DNA from 2 places in the Caldanaerobacter subterraneus subsp. tengcongensis MB4 genome. Region 2 is predicted to be linked to the other one. Evidence: riboswitches for the same ligand, from Rfam matches in the RefSeq annotation. Region 2 holds a riboswitch; the other holds the start of a gene.

Region 1 (3,413 bases), 1.2 Mb from region 2:
TATTCCTCCTTTTCCTCTAACTTTGACACGCGGTTCAATTACGTCCTTTACTGGTATTATTCTCACTTCTTCTCCCGGCTTTGCAATTTCTATATCTACTCTTTCTAGTCTGCTGTCTTGCTTTAAAGCTTTAATTATTTCTTCTTTATTTAAGTAAAGCACTCCATCTTTTACTTTTGTTACATCAGAAAACACCACATCTTTTATATAAATATTCCCTATTTCCAGCCTCATAAAATCACCTCCTCTAAATATGCCTTTTTATCATCTCCTCAATCTTCTCTATTGTCACATCTTTTGATATTTCATCCACTTTTTCGCCATTTTTGTAAAGCTGAAAAGTTGGAAGTCCTAATACCTTCAAAGAAATGCACAATCTCCTGTTTTGTGAAGCATCTAATTTGCAAAATTTAACTTTATCAGCATATTTTTGCTCTAACTTTTCTACTTCAGGCATTAAAGCAAGGCACTGTTCGCACTTTGGTCCCCAAAAGTCAATCAAGACCAACTTTTCTTCCTTTTTTACTACTTCATCAAAATTGTCTTTATTCACTTCAATCACCAATTCTCACCTCCTTTCAACACTCCAATTCTTCAATATACCTCTCAGCAGCTACTGCTGCTATCGCCCCATCTGCCGCTGCTGTCACTATTTGTCTTAACAGTTTTGCCCTGCAATCCCCTGCGGCAAACACTCCTTCAATATTTGTCCTCATATTTTCATCTGTCAGAATATATCCCCTTTCATCCATCTCAATTAATCCCTTGAAAATTTCTGTACTGGGCTTCATCCCGATGAAAATAAACACCCCATCCGTTTTTACTTCCTTCAACTCTCCTGTTTTGACGTTTCTCACTATAACTTTCTCTACTATCCCATCCCCTTCTATCCTTTCCACTACGCTGTCCCACAGAAATTTTATTTTGGGATTTTTAAAAGCCTTATCTTGCAAGCATTTGTTTGCTCTTAACTTATCTCTTCTGTGGATAATTGTAACGTTTTTAGCAAATTTAGTGAGGTATAACGCCTCCTGAACAGCAGAGTCCCCTCCCCCTACCACTACCACATCCAAATCAGTAAAGAAATCTGCATCACAGGTTGCGCAATAAGAAACTCCTTTGCCTATAAATTCTTCTTCTCCTGGCACATTTAATTTCATATGTTCCGCTCCTGTAGCAATTATAACCGTCTTCCCTTCATAACAGCCTTTTGTAGTTATAACCTTTTTTATCTTTTCGCTCAATTCTACTTTTTTGACTTCTTCCATGACAAAACAAGTTCCAAAAGATTCTGCCTGTTCTCTCATCCTCTTTACAATTTTAGGTCCTGTCGCCTCTTCCACAGAACCGGGATAATTTTCTATATCATCCGTTATAGCAGCTTGACCTCCAATCTTACTTCTTTCAAAAACTACAGTATTCAATTTTCCTCTTGAAGCGTAAATCGCTGCAGATAGTCCAGCAGGCCCTCCACCAATTATGAGACAATCATATAAAGTAGACACAATTTCACCTCGCTATTCTCTAAAAGTTTCTATAGCTTCTTTTATCAATTCTTTATCAAGGTAGGCAAAGTCATTTAAAACCTTTTCATCGTCTATATAATTTATTCCTTCCTTCTCTATTATCTCTTTTACTCTATTAAGGCATTCCTCAATTATCATCACACTATTAAAATCAACAGGGCCTTTATTTTCCTTAAGCAAAACAGATTTAAAAGGAGAACAATCTGGTTTTACGTTTCCCGCAAAAGGATGGGACATTAAGACATATCCTTTATGGATGAGGTCTCTACACCTTGTCAATACATTAACAATTGTTCCCACAACAAACTCACAGTTTTGAGGATATTTATCTCTTACTAAAGGGTTATTTGTGATGATAACGTATTTCATAATATCACCAAAATAGGGGAATAAAAGGACCTTACGCCTTTTATTCCCCCGTCTGTTTACCTGAGAGATTCTTCTTTATAGAAGAATTGCTCCTTCGGTGCCTCTTTAGAGGCTTTCCGGGATATGGTCCGAATGCGGTCCTTTTGCCTGAGAGTTTCACGAGTATACAGGCCATATACCCGCTTGCTCCTTCGGCGCCCGGTTAGGGTCTCTCCCGCATTCTTCATCCCATTTCAATATTAAATTGTTTGTTAAATACTTTACAATTATATTATATTCCATAAAATCACCAACGTCAATACATTTTCTCTTAAAGGTTATACCCTGATTGCCCTCAAAGTAGTCATTTTTTCTGCTATTGAATACATATTTGAAATACTGCCCACTAAAAGCTTTTCTTTTATGCCATAAAAATCAAGACAAGTTCCACAAGAGATAATCTCCACTCCCATTTCCATTAACTCTTTCAAATCTTCGATGACTTCTGAACCTTCTGTGGTAAGCTTTACACCATTATTTATAAAAATTATACTTTCAGGCTTTTTACTCTGCTCCTTTAGAGAAACAATAAAGCTCTTCATTAGAATTTTACCAAGTCTCTCATCTCCCTCACCAAATTTGTCAGAAGTAACGACAACTACATAATTATCGCTCTTTTCATTGATTACAGTCTTTTTCCTGTAAATATTTATGTAAAATTCTTTTTCCTTTTCTTCTACTGCCACTTCACAACCTGCACTTTTCGCATATTTTGAAACATTCTCTTTAGCCGTTTCATTGTCCACAATTACTAAAATTTTTCCTTCCTGAATGTTTTCCAACGCTTTTTTAGTCATAATGACAGGAATAGGGCAGTTTTTACCCCTTGCATCAACTATATTATCCATAAAAATTCTCCCTCCCCTTTTAACTCATGAAAAAAGGCAGGTTTGTTAAAATCCTGCCTTTTTTCATTTTAATTTAATTATAACACTTAATCATATTTTTGACAAAGCATCTAAAGCAGCAGAACTTATTGGGTAAGAAACTGGCGATGAAGTAAGAAGTGGATGGGTCGCCACTTGGAAAGTAGTCAATTCTGAAGCTGTTGTCCCTTTTTGTATTGCTAGGCTTAAAATGTTTATCATTTCACCCACATTATCTCCACCTGCTAGTTGAGCTCCCAGTATAACTCCTGAATACCTTGAAAAAATCAATTTTATCTTAACATTCATGGTATTTGGCAGTGTTCCAGGGTGTTTGTCTATAGTGTTAAATTCACCAATGACTATATCAAATCCCTCAGCTCTAGCTTGTGTTTCTGTGAGGCCTGCTGCAGCAAAAGCAGTATTGTATATCTTTGTTGAGAAAGCACTTATAGTGCCTTTATTTTCTCTTACTAATCTTAACTCAAATGCATTTACACCAGCAATTTTAGCTTCATTAGCTGCAATAGAAGCCAAAAGTATTGGTACGTTTTTCCTTGTGAAGAAACATTTCTTTTCCGCGCAGTCACCTACTGCGAAAATATCTGGGTCA
Region 2 (3,413 bases):
TCCCAGTGAATGCTGAGCATAGTCTGTGATTCCTATGTATACCTTGTCTCCCTCTACTTTTACCCACTCATGGTCTTTTGAATAATAAAGGCCTTCTAAAACTTCCATGTTCAAACCCTCCTATTTTTTGTAATTTTTCTTGTAGAAATTCTTATCTACTATCACCGCTTTAAGCGGCTTATTTCTTATTATTACCTCAATTTGATTTCCTATTTGGGCGTATTTTGAGTCAATCAAAGCGAGTCCTATGTTCTTTTTAAGAGTTGGAGAGAAATAACCCGTAGTCACATAGCCAATTTTTTGATTATCAGCCTGTACTTCATACCCGTGTCTTGGAATTCCATTGCCTATCATTTCAAATCCTACCAGTTTTCTCTTTAATCCTTGTTCCTTCTGTTTTAAAAGAGCGTCTTTTCCAATAAAATTTCCTTTGTCAAACTTCACAAAAAATCCTAAACCTGCTTCTAAAGGAGTTATGTCCTCTCCTAATTCATTTCCATAAAGAGGCAAACCTGCTTCAAAGCGAAGTGTATCTCTTGCGCCAAGACCTGCCGGCTTGAGGCCGTAATCTTTGCCCGCCTCTAAAATTTTCTCCCAAAGGGTGACAGCATGTTCATTTGGCATATAAATTTCAAATCCGTCTTCACCAGTGTAACCTGTGCGGGAAACTAAGCATTCTACACCAGCAATTTTTACTTTATCTTTGAAGTAGAAGAACTTGATCTGTGATAGGTCCTCATCAGTCAATTTTTGAAGGATTTCTTCTGCTTTTGGACCCTGAATTGCTAGTTCTGCTATCTTATCTGACACATTTTCAATTTCCACTTTGTATATTCCTGCATTGTTCAGCATCCATTTGTAATCCTTTTCTATGTTTGCTGCATTAACTACTAAAAGATAGTAGTTGTTGGAATACTTGTAGACTAGAAGGTCGTCAATTACTCCTCCGTTGTGATTGCACATGAAAGTGTAAAGCACCTGATTGTCATTTAACTTGGAAAGGTCATTTGTGAGGAGGTTCTGGAGGAAAGGAAACGCATCTTTTCCTTTTACAATTATTTCTCCCATATGGGATACATCGAAAAGGCCTGCTGCATTTCTGACAGCTTCGTGTTCTGATATTATGCTTTCGAATTGAACTGGCATTGCCCAGCCGGCAAAGTCTATTATTTTTGCATTGTACTTAGGATAAATTTCATACAATGGGGTTTTTTTGAGATTATCCAAACTATCACACCCTTTCATAAAATTTAAACAGAGGAGCTGTGAGTGAGCACGAAAAGATTAAGTGCCATCACAACTCCTCTGTTTTTCTACCTGAGAGCTTCTACATATGGCCTTCCATATGTATTGCTCCTTCGGTGCTCTTTACGAGACTTTCCAGAGGCCTATCCGATAGCGATCCTGCCGCCTGAGAGCTTCTACAAAGGCTTGGCGGGCCTTTGTATTTCCCCTTCGGCTATCTTCCATTTATGGAAGATAATCTCTCGCTATCTTCATCTAGACAGTATTCAATTTTTTTTAAAATTATGCTATACTTTTACCATCATTATATATTATCCATAGACTTTAAGTCAACAATCGTTAAAATTGAGACGAGGGGTGGAGTGTATGCTGTATATTTATAACAAAAACACAAATCCCTATTTCAACTTGGCAGCTGAAGAATACGTTTTAAAGGAATTCAAAGACGAATGCTTTATGCTCTGGCGCAATGAACCCAGCATAATAGTTGGCAAAAATCAAAATACTCTGGCAGAGATAAATTTGGACTATGTAAGAGAACACAAAATTCCCGTTGTCAGAAGGCTATCAGGGGGAGGGGCGGTTTTTCACGACTTAGGCAACTTAAACTTTACGTTTATTGTAAATGCAGATGAGGGTGGATTTACAGATTTTAAAAGGTTTGCACAGCCTATTATAGACGTTCTTAGAAAATTAGGAGTGGAAGCAGAGTTTTCCGGCAGAAATGATATAACCATTGATGGGAAAAAGATATCTGGAAATGCCCAGTATTATTACAAGAATAGGATTCTGCACCACGGAACTTTGCTCTTTTCATCAAATATTACAGACCTGTCAGCTGCTTTAAAGGTGAGGCCTGTTAAGTTTGAAGATAAGGGAGTTAAGTCTGTATCCAAAAGAGTGGCGAATATAAGCGAATATTTAAAAGAGCCTATCACTATAGAGGAATTTATAAATTTAATAATGGAACACATAAAGGAGCAAACTGGCGGAGGAGAGATGTACGAATTTACAGAAGAGGATTTAAAAAAGATAAACAAATTAGTAGAAGAGAAATACGGCACTTGGGAGTGGAATTTCGGGTCTTCTCCCGACTATAAAATGAAGCATGAGAAAAAATTCCCCGGCGGTACTGTAGAAGTCAATCTAAATGTAGAAAAGGGTATAATAAAAGATGTAAAAATATACGGAGATTTCTTTGGGAAGTACGACATTTCTGAAGTGGAGGATTTATTAAAAGGGGTAAAGCACTCTGAGGAAGAGGTGAGGAAGGCTCTTTCAAAGATAAATCTTCAAGATTATATGGCAAATATAACTATTGATAATTTGATTGAGGTGATGTTTTAAAAATTTTTTCTTTTTTTACCTCATAGTGTAAAATTATCGTAGGATTTTTTGAGTGAAAAAAACAAGAGACAACCCCTGTGATAAAATAGATTGTGGAAAACCAAAAAACACGAAAGGGGTGTCTCTTGTGAAAAAACATATCTTTGAGGATATTATACTACAAAATGCTCTAAATTTCACTGAGGAAGTAGTAGAAATTTTTGGTGATTTGTTAAACAAAGGAATGAATATTACAGAGCTTGTAGCAAGGATAAAGGAACTCACGGACAAACTAGGTAGAGGGGCAATAGAAGCAATTATTGAAGAGTTAGATAGGATAATAAAAGAAGACAAGAGAAGGAAAGAAAAATGGGTAGTAGAGAGGAAAGATAAAAAGAGATTAACGACAGTCCTTGGGGATATTGAATATGAGAGGACATATTACAAATCTAAAGAGGATGGGAGATATACATATTTGGTGGATGATGCATTAGAGATAGGACGGCACGATAGGATAGAAAAGGGAGTAAAGATAAAGTTAGTAGAAAACGCAATAGAAGAATCATATGAGAGAAGTAGTAAAAAAGCATGTCCAGAGGAGTTAAGTAAACAGACGGTATTAAATGCAATAAGGGAAATAGGGGAAGTAGAAGTAAAGAGAGAAATAAAAGAAAAGAAAGAAGTAAGGGGTTTATACATAGAGGCAGACGAGGACCATGTACCTTTACAGGACGGGAGAGATGAAACTCCACGATTAGTATACATACATGAAGGTAGAGAAGAGAAAAACGGAAGGAACGTACTGAAGAATGTCTATTACAAAGCATATGTAGGAGAGAAAC

What was found. A riboswitch is a leader RNA that binds a small molecule or an ion and turns the genes downstream of it on or off. The one in region 2 is predicted to bind glycine.
Region 1: it holds a riboswitch for glycine, as region 2 does, so the genes downstream of both, TTE_RS09030 (GrdX family protein) here and gcvT (glycine cleavage system aminomethyltransferase GcvT) in region 2, are expected to answer to the same signal.

Annotation. Positions count from the first base shown of each region.
Region 1 covers NC_003869.1:1,824,287-1,827,699, forward strand. Annotated here, with positions in the region: gene TTE_RS09015 (glycine/sarcosine/betaine reductase component B subunit) at 1-234, opposite strand, end outside; gene trxA (thioredoxin TrxA) at 248-562, opposite strand; gene trxB (thioredoxin-disulfide reductase) at 579-1,505, opposite strand; gene TTE_RS09030 (GrdX family protein) at 1,518-1,895, opposite strand; glycine riboswitch at 2,021-2,122, opposite strand; gene yedF (sulfurtransferase-like selenium metabolism protein YedF) at 2,213-2,782, opposite strand; gene TTE_RS09040 (FAD-dependent oxidoreductase) at 2,873-3,413, opposite strand, start outside.
Region 2 covers NC_003869.1:311,666-315,078, forward strand. Annotated here, with positions in the region: gene gcvH (glycine cleavage system protein GcvH) at 1-108, opposite strand, end outside; gene gcvT (glycine cleavage system aminomethyltransferase GcvT) at 121-1,245, opposite strand; glycine riboswitch at 1,296-1,394, opposite strand; gene TTE_RS01440 (lipoate--protein ligase) at 1,612-2,592, shown strand; gene TTE_RS01445 (ISLre2 family transposase) at 2,720-3,413, shown strand, end outside.